2 regions of the Paenibacillus amylolyticus genome follow, and region 2 is predicted to be linked to the other one. Evidence: riboswitches for the same ligand, from Rfam matches in the RefSeq annotation. Region 2 holds a riboswitch; the other holds the start of a gene.
What was found. Region 2 has a riboswitch for ZMP and ZTP ahead of V6668_RS08530 (DJ-1/PfpI family protein). Riboswitches for the same ligand answer to the same signal wherever they lie in the genome.
Positions count from the first base shown of each region.

Region 1 (6,380 bases), 2.5 Mb from region 2:
ACATCTCAAATACAAACAGCATGAGCAAAGTTTTTTAGTATTTAAGATCTGTATAGAGCGGGAATTGGTCTGTCAGTGCAGTCACTTCTGCACGGGCTTCATCCAGCTTCGCTGTATCTTTTGGATTTTTCAGCGTTTTAGCAATGATCTTACCGATCGCTACCATCGCTTCTTCGTTCATGCCACGGGAAGTTGCAGCAGGTGTACCAATTCGAATACCACTCGTTACAAACGGGCTTGTAGGGTCGAATGGAATTGCATTTTTGTTCACGGTAATACCGATGGAATCAAGCACATGCTCAGCTTCCTTACCTGTGATGTTCACACTGCGTGTGTCGATCAGCATCAAGTGGTTATCTGTACCACCAGATACGATGTTCAATCCTTCAGCGATCAGTGTTTCAGCCAGAACCTGTGCGTTTTTCACGACATTCTCAGCATACGTTTTGAACGATGGTTGCAAAGCTTCACCGAATGCTACCGCTTTGGAAGCGATCACGTGCATCAAAGGTCCACCTTGGGAACCTGGGAATACGGCTTTATCAATCGCTGCTGCCCACGCTTTGCGGCACAGAATCATACCACCACGAGGTCCACGCAGCGTTTTGTGTGTAGTTGTTGTTACGAAATGCGCATGTGGAACCGGGTTTGGATGCAAACCAGCAGCAACCAGTCCTGCGATGTGAGCCATGTCCACCATGAACAAAGCGCCTACATCATTGGCGATGGAAGCCAGCTTTTCAAAATCAATGGTACGCGGATATGCACTTGCACCTGCAACGATCAGACGAGGACGGTGTTTGAAAGCCGCTTTGCGTACTTCATCATAATCAATCAGGAATGTATCTTCCTGTACGCCGTATGCTACAAAGTTGTACAGCAAACCAGATGCGTTAACCGGGCTACCGTGTGTGAGGTGTCCACCATGGGCAAGGTTCATACCAAGTACAGTATCACCAGGTTTCAACGCTGCAAGATAAACTGCCATGTTCGCTTGTGCACCGGAGTGAGGTTGAACATTCACGTGTTCTGCTCCGAACAATTCTTTTGCACGATCACGCGCGATGTCTTCAACGATGTCCACATGCTCACAACCGCCATAGTAACGTTTACCTGGATATCCTTCAGCGTACTTGTTGGTCAGAACAGATCCCATTGCTTCGATTACTGCTTCACTTACGATGTTCTCGGATGCGATCAGTTCGATGTTGTTCTGTTGACGTTTCAGTTCAAGATTCATCGCTTCCAGTACTGCCGGGTCATTCTTGCGCAATTGTTCCATGATTAAATTCCTCCCAGTTATAAGTGAAGTTATAAAGTGAAACTAATGTTTACACGAAAACGGCGAGTGCAACACCAATCTGAAGAAACGAAGTGGTCGCCTTTATCACCGGATTTCCCCTTTAAATAGGGAATAAAAAAATCTGGGGATAACAGCGATCGGAAGATGGTGATGCAATCAAAGTCAGAAGTGTAACCCAATTAGTCTCGCTTTATATGTTAGTCACAAAATGTCGAATCTGGTTGTTCTTCCATACGATACACCGCGCGTTCGCCGCCAATCAACTTCGGACGGGTCAACGCTGTGGTTACACGAGCATCTCCAACATAGCGGAGCGCTGTACGATAGGGTACAGCTACATGCCGGAGATGCATCCCAATCATCGTCTCCCCAATGTCCAGTCCCGCATGGGCCTGCACATGTTCAGCCAGGCATGGATCGGTCAGCGAACGATATGCTGCGGATGCCATTGAACCTCCGGCCTTGGGCACGGGTACTGCACCAACCTCGGTCAATCCAAGTCGAGTAAGCACAGAACGTTCCATTACCAGCGCACGGTTCAGATGCTCACAACATTGGAATACCGTGTCAAAACCGAACTCTTCCTGCACCTCGCGTATACCCGCAAGAAGCTGCTGCGCCACTTCAATGGCACCACTCGTACCAATCCGAGCGCCTGCGACTTCACTTGTGCTTGTACCGATCACAACGATCTGTCCAGGCCCAAGCTGTCCGGCAAGCGCCAGTTCATGCAGAATAGACGCGGTCTGTTCCTGCAATCCGGGTTGTTCCGAATCTAATTCTATAGTCATCCTATCATCGCCTCCCGATAAAATCATGCCCGCTGTCTCTTGGTTGTCCTTCGTATTCTTGCACGGCATCTCAGGTACTATTATAGCGAATAATCAGATGAAAGACGAAAAAAAGAGCAGTCTGCGGGTAACGCAGAATTGCTCTTTTGCCCAGGCGACCGGCCGTTTGTTCCGGTGCTCCATCGTGGTTATGCCCACTTCGTCGCCAGTTACACCGGATCCCTGTTTTCCCCTTCATCATAAAACAACCCGCGGCTAAAATCAACGGTTAATTTACATCACGTGTCCTATTTGTATAACCTGCCTCGCAGGATCAGATTTATCCCAGCTTATCCAAAAGCCGGTCCAATGCCGTCCGAATCTCAGCTGCAGCTATATTGTAATCATCACGACTTCCCCCAAAAGGATCGGAGATGTCGAAACTTGGAATTCGTTGTCTGATCTCAATGGCTCGCTCACGCTCCGATGCCAGGATTTCTTGCCCAAGGGCACGTTTCATCTCAAGCGTTGCAAACAGGCTGTCCAACTCCTGAACATCACTTAATACCTGTTCATCATCCTCCACATATTCTTTCAATGTATACGTTTTGTGGACTGAATCGGGAAAAACCTGCATGACATGTTGCTTATGACTCCGTGTTAATGTAAGAACCAGATCGGCCCAACCTACCAGGTTAGAGCTAAGCTGTGTGGAATGAGGTGGACCTTCAACGTTATGATCTCTCAAAACTGCTTCAGCATGTCGGGAGATCGGCATACCCGACGTTGCTGCCACGCCTGCGGAGCGAACCTCTACCTGAATGCCGCGCTCCGATGCCAGTTTTCGCAAAAGCCCCTCTGCCATGGGGCTGCGGCACGTATTTCCTGTACATACGAATAAAATATGTTTCATTGTGTTAGCCTCCCCATTTTACATATGATGCGAATGATATGATATCTCAAGTTTTATTCTAAAATATAAACAAAAGTCCAAACGCAAGCAAGATTGCGCCACCAATTGCTTCGCCGTAATCCCCGAGATTCTGGCTCACCCGACGGCCTAATAGCAGACCCATAACCGACATCACCCCGCCACACACACCGAAAGCAAGTACAGTTAAGATCAGATCACTGCTGAACATCCCTAAGGATACGCCAACGGAGAATGAATCCACACTTACGCTGAGGGAGAACAAAACAACGCCGAGCAGGGAACGGTGGTCCACCAGCTTTGTATCGCCTTCACGGAATGCATTCAGAATCATATGAGCACCCAGCAAAACAAGCAATCCACCTGCCGCATACGTCGTAATGTCACCGAGCAGGGAGCTGACGTATTTGCCCATATACATGCCGATGAGGGGCATGATGATATGAAATAGAGCCGTTACAATACTGATTCGCAATACATCCCGCAGCCGAATGCCCTTCATGCCAATTCCGATCCCGAGTGAGAACGCATCGAGGCCAAGCGCAATAGCCATGATCAAAATGGTTACCAACTGCCCCACATGGGCAGACACATCCCACATCCCCATACCCCCAAGTCACGTAAAGGTTCTTGTACACGATATGCGGACAAGGACCTAAACATGACCGATGAAAGGCAAACGGGGACGGATCTCTGGTCAGATGCCGGCTTTATAGAATCTTGATTTTGTTTTGGAAAAAGAGTGAGCAGCTCTCCTGACTGTATGATCAGGAGAGGTTATGAGGGTTGCTGGTTGCCAACTTGTATGAGTTGGTTCCCCGCAGCCTTGAGCATCCGATTCATGACGGCTGCTCCCAGCCCTTCGCGTGAGCAGGCTTCAGCCACAATATATGTGGCGCCTTGCTCATCGCAACTGCGCAGCGCGGCGTATAGCCGGCGCGCTGCTTCTTCCAGCTCGCTGGCGTCACCCAGCGAGAACACGGCATCGGCGCGGTACTGCTCCGCGTGCTCGGCGAACGCCAGCACAGCGGTGCGCTCTCCGCGCTGCGCCGCCTCTGCGAGGGCGGCGCTGATCCAGGCCGCCACCGCTGCGGGCGGCCCCTCTACCACGCACAGCGCCCCTGCGGGTGCGTAGTGCGTGTACTTCATGCCCGGCGAGCGCGGCGCCGGGCTGCCCACGCCATCGGCCCCCTCCGCGAGTAGCGCGGGGTCCGTGGCGACACGGGCGGCAACGGCGGACAGTTGTTCCGCCGTAATGCCGCCAGGGCGCAGGATGGTGACGGTACCGTCGTCACCGACCTGCACAACCGTGGACTCGACGCCCACCCCGGTGGGGCCGCCGTCCACAATGCCGCCGATGCGGCCATCCAGATCCTCGCGTACATGAGACGCGAGTGTCGGGCTTGGCCGCCCGGAGCGGTTGGCGCTTGGCGCAGCCACAGGGCATGCCGCCGCCGCGATCAACTGCAAGGCCACCGGATGGTCCGGCATGCGCACGGCCACCGTGTCCAGACCGGCGGTGACACGCGGGGATACCGCACCCGGCCTAACCGGCAGCACCAGCGTCAGTGGTCCTGGCCAGAAGGCCGCCATCAGCGCTTCCGCCGTTTCATTCACTTCCGTGACCAGCGTATCCAACTGGTCACGGTGCGCGATATGCACAATCAGTGGATTGTCGGAAGGTCGGCCTTTAGCGACAAATACAGCCTCCACGGCTGCTGTGCTACGCGCATCAGCACCCAAGCCATAGACCGTCTCGGTCGGAAAGGCCACCGTCTGACCTTGACGAATGCAGGCTGCGGCAGCCTGCAAGTCGGCGAGCGCCTGTTGATCGGCGCTCCCCTTTTTCACATCCAACATTTCAATATTACCCAATCCGTGATCGTTCTCAGCGCTCACCAAGACGCGTACATCCCACATCTCAGTGACCAGCTCTCCCGGAGCTTTCGTATCACGGTCTTCTCTACCATCCCTCATCTCAGAGGTGTGTTGCACTGGTTCGTTTTCTCTGCTCATATATCATCATTCCTAAACTTCAAGTAGGTTAGTTCATATCCATATTCAATATAAGAGGTTGTTCAAAAAGTACGCTTTTGATTACGATAGATGCCTAGCGGCATCATCAACGTCGAATATGAAATTCAGCCGAAATAAGCGGTAGGCTTACGAAGTATTTTTCCGAAGAAAACATTTTGGTTGCTCACGTAATTTTCCTACGCTCCGCTACTCCATTCCATCTTCTTGGTACTGAAAAACCAGACTTTTTGAACACGCACTATAAGTAATTATAACATACCTGTCCCAACTCGGATGCCCTTCATACATCGCTCGGAATTTCACCACTAATTCATATCAAAAGGGCAGCTTCCTGAATCGAAGTCGCCCTCTACTATTTTATAAATACGTTGTTATGCGAACAATCCAGTTACCCAACTCCACAGTTTCACAGCCATATCCCACAGAAAGAATCTCGCTTCCGGTGTGTCTCCCTGCACAGATGCCTCTACATCTCTTGGTTCAGCCGCTGCGGCTGATACGGTTGAAGTTTTCGCCAGTGCATCCCCGGTCCCTGCATCAATGAAACACAACGGCGGGAACAACACACACCACCAGTTCTGACCTTTGCCTTCGCCCAGCGTGATCCGAACCGCTTCATAATCTCCGGCAGGATAGACGGTACCCCCATACAGCTTGGTCGGGAACGGAACGGAACCCAGCTCCACCTGATACTCATAATTTAAACCGCGACTGGCCAACTCTTCTCCTACTCTATTCTCAATCTCGGACAAATGCTCACGAATAACCTTGCGCGCTTCATCCAGACTTTGCGGATTCTCCAGTTCGGCTACCCACTCGCCCATCTGAGCAACGACAGCATCCCGAATCTCGCGTTTCACCAATTGATCTCCCGGTGCATCCGAGTTTGCTAGAATACGCAAGCGAATCGATTGTTCTGGAATTGCTGTGGCCGCCACAGCTGCATCCGTTTTCTGACCTTCCCACATCATGATAATCAACATAAGACATACAATAATAAGTCCAATTTGCTTTACAATTCTTCTGCTCATTCCGTTCTCCCCCTCGGCTCTCTGATCACGCTACCTGCAACTCTCTCATGTCTATCAGTATGCCCGGTAGAGACGGAAGTAAACCTAGCATTTGCAATAAATCTACTAAATCGTTTCTATGATTTACACTTTCTCACCCATCATGTTAAAAAGGCTGATCCGCACCTGGTTACAGGGCAAATCAACCTCTTCATTCCTATAAACGATCACGTTATACGTCTCACCGCTTTACTTTTCACCTACACCGACTCAACAGTTACACAGCACTTTTCTCTTTCTTGAGCATATTCCATAAACGTTCCGACAAC
Region 1 covers NZ_CP145892.1:6,251,542-6,257,921, forward strand. The annotation lists gene glyA (serine hydroxymethyltransferase) at 35-1,282, opposite strand; gene V6668_RS27595 (TIGR01440 family protein) at 1,501-2,094, opposite strand; ZMP/ZTP riboswitch at 2,236-2,317, opposite strand; gene V6668_RS27600 (low molecular weight protein arginine phosphatase) at 2,414-2,986, opposite strand; gene V6668_RS27605 (manganese efflux pump MntP family protein) at 3,045-3,605, opposite strand; gene V6668_RS27610 (L-threonylcarbamoyladenylate synthase) at 3,782-4,981, opposite strand; gene spoIIR (stage II sporulation protein R) at 5,413-6,072, opposite strand; gene V6668_RS27620 (FtsW/RodA/SpoVE family cell cycle protein) at 6,329-6,380, opposite strand, start outside.
Region 1: another riboswitch for ZMP and ZTP. It lies ahead of V6668_RS27595 (TIGR01440 family protein); the one in region 2 lies ahead of V6668_RS08530 (DJ-1/PfpI family protein).

Region 2 (6,380 bases):
TCGATCAACTGCATCGCTACGTCTCGTGGCGATCTTAATTGTCCTGCTTCATATACTTGATTGAACATACCTGCAAGAGCGAACTCCTCTGCACTTTTGCCTCGTGCAACAGCCTGCAATTCCGTATCGACCATCCCCGGATCAAAAGCAATAATCTCAACAGGGTTCTGTTGGCCCGTTTGCTCCAAAGATACGCATTGGGTGAACATGTTCATACCTGCCTTGGATGTACAGTACACTGCCATTGAAGGCGCGGGATAACTTCCCGAACCCGATGAGAGATTGACAATTTTACGTCTGGCGGACAGATGATTTGTTTGTTGAATAAAAGAGGAACTTAATATCATTGGTGCTGCGAGGCTGATGTTAAGACTCTGACTTATCTCTGCCGCACTGCATTGATCGATAGGTTTTAGAGGCTCCAGCATCGCTGCATTATTAATGAGTCCAATGAATTCAGCTTCCTGAGAAGGTATTTGGTCCAATATGCGTGTAATCAAATCATCGATCCCATTCAGGTCGGCAAGATCATACTGAACATGGCGGTAACGCCCGCTCCATTCCTCGCTTGATTCCAACAGATCCGAACCCCCGCGTGAAATACCGTAAACGTAATCCCCCTTAGCCAATAATAACTCTGCAAGTTGTAAACCGATCCCTTTGGATGTGCCTGTAATAATAAAGTGTCTTTTTCCTGTTTCTGTTCCCATTCCGATACCACTCCTCCTCTATTTTCAATGCATGTTTATTTCACTATTCTTACGAGTTTTTCTTTCTCCACAACGTGGCCCAGAGAAAAGGTACACCAAAATACGGTTCATGTTGCTCCAGCGACTTCATTGCACGGAACTCCACACATTCAAAGCCATCTTCCAGCATGTAGCGAAGCTTCTCCTCCGTGAACGCAAGACCACCGCGCATCGACTTCTCTTGATACACCTGCCAATCATTCATAACGATCTCAGGCCCACCAATACCGCCAAAACCAGGAGCAAAACAAGTCATTCCAAAGTATCCTCCAGGCTGGAGTGCATTGTGGATCATCTCTATGTAGGGAATGCGCTGATGTGGCAACAGATGGTGCAGACAACCCGAGTCGTAGACAAGATCATATTCTTGCTCTGGGGATAATTCGAACACAGATCGACATTCAAAATGCACGTCCAGTTGCTCCTCTGCCGCCCTCTCTTTAGCCCAAGCAATAGCTGTCTCCGAAAGATCATAAGCATCTACCTGATATCCTTGGCGGGTTAAATACAACGCATTTCTGCCCGGGCCACACCCCAGTTCCAGTGCCTTGCCGCCGCTCAGCACACCTTCGTTCACATGCGCTACCAGATTCTCATCCGGTTTGTTTGGGAAAAAGGGGATTGGTCTGTTCCGATCCTCATAGAAAGGTTCCCAAAACTGCTTGGCAGATCTGAAATCCGCATCGAGCATATCATATAGATCCTGTACACTTTTAATCGTCTTTTCCACAACCACATTCCTCCTTAACTGCTCCATTCAAACCTTCATTTCAGACTATTCACTCCTCGTCATTTTCAATAAATCAGCCACACTCTATTATAACATTTTTACCCAGTAGTTCTCTATTTTTCTTGCGTTTTTCTACTCCAAAACATAAGCTTTTTCCCAACAAAAAAACGACCGACATGAATGTCGACCGCTTGCAATGGTGCTGTTTTAAGTTGTAACTTACTTCGCCCGTTCCAAAACTGCAAAGTAATTTCCTTCGTTATCAGCAAAGTTGAAGACACGCCCCGTTGGCATCTCGACAATCTCTCCGACCGTTACATGTTTACCAGCCAAGTCGGCATATAACTGATCCAGATTTTCGGTGAAGAACATTAACGAAGGTGTGCCCAGATTTACACCCGCCGACATCCGCTCCACAAACTCCTTGTCATGAAGAATAATGCTCGTCTGCGAATTTGGGGTAGGCGCAATCTCAATCCATCTCATACCCTCGTCAAGGTTTACTTCATCCACAATGTGGAATCCCGCAACTTCCGTCCAAAATGCCAGTGATTCATCCTGATTGTTGACATACAACATAATCTGGCCGACTTTGCTAAACATGCATCATCCACTCCTCTGATCATCTAATCTCTTAACATCCTGCTTATCATTCCTCAAATTCCAATAGAGTATAACATGCAAGACAGCTTTTTTATCATCTTTCTTTGCAAGTCCATGCAGCTTAAACTGAAGTACACTTTTATGCTTCCACTACAATTAGTTTTTTGAAGTTCCCTTATAATGTTTTAACAAGTGAAAGTCTATGAAACCCCGAGGTATAATAATTCATATCAACACCTTCTTTTTGAAAATTCATTCGTTCATAAAATACGAGCGCTGCTTCATTTTCTTCATGATCAAGTGTGTAAAGCATGACATCACTACTGCCGAATTCAGCTATTTTTATACATATTTTTGTAATTAGTCCACGTGCTACTCCCTGTCGAAGGTGTGATTTGCATGTAACAACGCCAACGATTTCATATCGGTTAACAGTAGGATGAAAGATATAACCAGCATGACCTATGACAACATCTGCTTCGTCAACCATGACATAATAAGCACTGATACGTTCATCCGTCATTTTTAAAAATATATCCCAGCGCGCAGGATACTGATCGCGTATAAACGAAGGGAATTGAAAATCATGATCCGTCATCATTTTCAGCACTGCTGGCTGATCAATCGCTTGAAAAAGGCGAATAGTCATCTTTTTATCCCCTACCCTTAGTGTGCATGTAGACATCTTTTAAGTTACCAGCTTCATAATATGGATACTCTAGTTTTTGTTGAACTTGAAGGACGATCTCCGTAGACGTTAACATTTCGACCAAGTATAGTCCCAGGTCAATGGAAGCCGTAACCCCCGCACCCGTTACCGTATTACCATCACGCACTACACGCGCTGAGATTACTTCTGCACAATAAGGATTCAATAAATCATAAGCAGATGAGTTGGTAGTAGCCCTTTTTCCATTCAGGAAACCTGCTGCCCCCAACAGTAAAGCCCCGGTACAAATAGATATTTTATATGTGACATTTTCTGCCGTTCGGACCCATCGCATAAAATCCTCATCAAATCGAAGCGTTCTAGTTGATAATCCACCAGGAAAAAATACTAGGTCAAAATCCCCTAGATGAGGTAATACTGCATCGGATTTCATTTTCAGCCCACGGTCATCCGAAATTTCCTCCTTATCTGCGCAGAATGTCCATGATACGTTTTCCTTTGCTTTCAGAATCGCTAGCCAAGTCACAGCTTCATAAAATCCAGCTAAATCCATGCTTGTCATTCCATCAAATAAAACAAACGCCATTTTCATTGCCGCCACCAGTCCTTTCGTTCCCTGAATAATAAATAAAGTGTTTGATCAAAAGATCAAACACTTTGCCCAGGCGTACGGCATATAATATATGTGCTCCCTCGTGGTTCACTCCACGTTTACGCCAGTCACACATAACAGATATTTACAACTAATATACATGACATCTTTCATATTGTATATATTATGAAATTATTGCGTGGCTTTTAACTTCTTCGTAAGATAAAGTACAACATCGTCGTCCATAATCGTTTCTTCACCCGGCTGAATGTAATGATCATGTTTGTGTACACCGTGACCGTCTGGTATGTACCCGCGATGGGCATATAGAACTTGCGCTTTGCCATAATCGGAAAACACACCTACACCAATGCCTGCTACATCCGTTCGTTCCAGAATAACTTCCTCTGCTCGGTCCATCAACCGTGAACCAATACCTTGGCGCTGGAACTTCATTAGTACATTAAAATCGTTAATTTCGGGAATGCCTTGTTCCCTGAAAGACGGGTAGCTGGAATTCCACAATACATTCACGTATCCGGCAAATTCTCCATTCAACTCGGCTACCAAGGTTACGCGTTCCCCATTCTGTTGTTCAGCCAAGTAATGAAGATACTGCTCAGGGGATCTCCCCCAACCCTGCTCCTGAAACGCCTTTGATATGATTACAGGATCGTTCTCATTTAATAGTCTGATATGTACACTCATTGATGAATCCTCCTTAAAAGATATTTCTAATAGCTATATTCCCAATCTATCCCGAAGCGATGTGATGTGAGCAACATGGTGTTTGCCGTGCCAAGCATACATGCCCAGATTGTAATCCAGTCTTGTCGTTTCTTCCGATGAGGGATGATAAAATTGTTTGGCATAATCTGCATCTGTCAGCGCGTTTAACAGAAACACCCAACGACGATGGAGGGCATCCAGAATCTGAAGCGAGAATTCGACATCCAGGTCTCTTGAATCACTCAGTTCAGCCCAGCGCTCTTCATAATAAGGCCGAATCGTTGGTGTATCCTCTGTCAGCGCCAACTTGAAACGAATCATACTGTTCATATGGCTGTCTGCCATGTGGTGAATAACCTGTTTGAGCATCCATCCACCTTCTCGATACGGTAGACTTAATTGCTCTTCACTCAATCCCTTTACCGCTTCTCGTGCGCGTTCAGGCAACTCAGCAATGTCCTGAATCCACTTCTCCCGTTGTGCCAAAGTAACTTCACCCGTGTATACAAATGGTCCTATCGGAAATCTTTCATCCATCCATTATTCCTCCTTGTTTACATGATTTAGTTAACTTTAAGCAGGATCTACAGGGCATATTCCATAAGCCAACAGTCTCGCATCTGTCCTTCGTGCTGCTCATGTTTCTCCAACAGCTTAATCTTTTGGAAATCACATTTCTCGTAACAGGATATCGCTCTTAAGTTCCAGGATTGAGGGTCCATAACCACTTTACGGGCTTGTTTTTCATTAATCAGATAAGCCAGCATGGATTGCATCAACTGTGTACCAATGCCTTTATTCCAGTATTCTACCTCACCAATAAACTGATCCGTTCCATAGATGATCTCATCCGTGTCTCCATAACCATACTCCGTTCGTTCTTCTTCCTCAAGCTCATAGAACTGAATGTATCCAATCGGATGTCCTCCATACTCAACGATACAACGAGTAGCATCATCTTTTTGATTGTAAAAATGCTCTCTCACCTGTTCCAGATCATGCGGCCGATCACGCCCTTCATAGTATTGAAGAACTTCCGGGTCTGACAGCCACTTCACCAGATGTTGTTCATCTTCTGAGTCCAAGAAACGTACAGTGATTTCATTCGATTCATATACATTCATCATTCTGATTACTCCTTATTGATCTCCAGATTCTCACTCGTAACCCAACTCAGATCCTTCCCTAACAAATGCTCGTTGTGAACATAATACACCACGGGATTCTCAAGCGGCTGAGTCGTTCCATCCAAAGATCTGAGCGTTAACCGCAACTTGTAGCTCCCTATCTCATCAGGTATCGCAAATCCTATCAGATTATCAGCTGATTTCATGGTCATCCCCTGCGCCTTCAGATACTTTTCCAGAATGACTTGATCAAGATAGGAGCTGCCAACAGACGAAGGCATGTACCACGCATCATCTTGTTCTTCAGTGAATGTGACCCCTTCCCATCCAGGGACAACGGGATACACCATATGTTGATCCTTGTCTTCTCTTTTTCGCGTTATCTCTAACTCTACCTCAACTACATCCGTATCAATCTGCCTGATTGTGCCTGCCATCACAACATCCTGGGCACTCACACTTGGAATAACATAGCTGTATATGAGCAGAGTCACCAAGAGAATTATCGTTACTCCCGTAATCCAAAATATTGTACTTTTACGCATCTGTCTGATCCTCCCGTCTAATTAATCATACTTCTGGAGTAGCTCCTTCTCTGTTAAAGATTGAGTTAACCTATCCAACTCAGGGGATGCCGTCCAATCACTGGATGTATTCAATCCATGCTTGATGGTATGTATCGCGCTATGTGCAGACATGTATATATTATGGTGGATTCCAGGTTGGACAATGATGTGCTCTCCTGCACGCATCACTCGAATCGAAAACATCTGATCGTCTCCATAACTGGCATACGCAATCCATCCGGTTTGCACCACATAAAACTCCGTTAGATTGATATGTACATGACTGTTTTGCCATGCTCCGTGGGAAGAGGCAACGGTTCTGCAATAATAACTGCCGTCTTCTGTTATCATTTTATATTTTTGTTCCCCGTTCGCCATCTGCTCGAAGCTGGTTTTGACACCCATTTCACCATATTTCTGTTCTGAAAATTCTGTGTTCAATCCGCTTCAGCTCCTTATGGCCTGCCAAATATACTTGCATTCTCTTACAGCAATTCTACCATCAACCTGGTTCTCCTTCAGCTTGACTTCCAGCTGTTCCCGGTACTCAGGCTGTGTATAATCCGGGTTTCCGGGGATATCGGAGAGAAAAATGGCAAACTCTTTTTCATCCG
Region 2 covers NZ_CP145892.1:1,867,460-1,873,839, reverse strand. The annotation lists gene V6668_RS08550 (SDR family NAD(P)-dependent oxidoreductase) at 1-710, opposite strand, end outside; gene V6668_RS08545 (class I SAM-dependent methyltransferase) at 760-1,506, opposite strand; gene V6668_RS08540 (VOC family protein) at 1,699-2,082, opposite strand; gene V6668_RS08535 (GNAT family N-acetyltransferase) at 2,258-2,731, opposite strand; gene V6668_RS08530 (DJ-1/PfpI family protein) at 2,736-3,344, opposite strand; ZMP/ZTP riboswitch at 3,405-3,486, opposite strand; gene V6668_RS08525 (GNAT family N-acetyltransferase) at 3,537-4,052, opposite strand; gene V6668_RS08520 (YfiT family bacillithiol transferase) at 4,086-4,610, opposite strand; gene V6668_RS08515 (GNAT family N-acetyltransferase) at 4,658-5,197, opposite strand; gene V6668_RS08510 (hypothetical protein) at 5,206-5,745, opposite strand; gene V6668_RS08505 (hypothetical protein) at 5,767-6,207, opposite strand; gene V6668_RS08500 (class I SAM-dependent methyltransferase) at 6,214-6,380, opposite strand, start outside.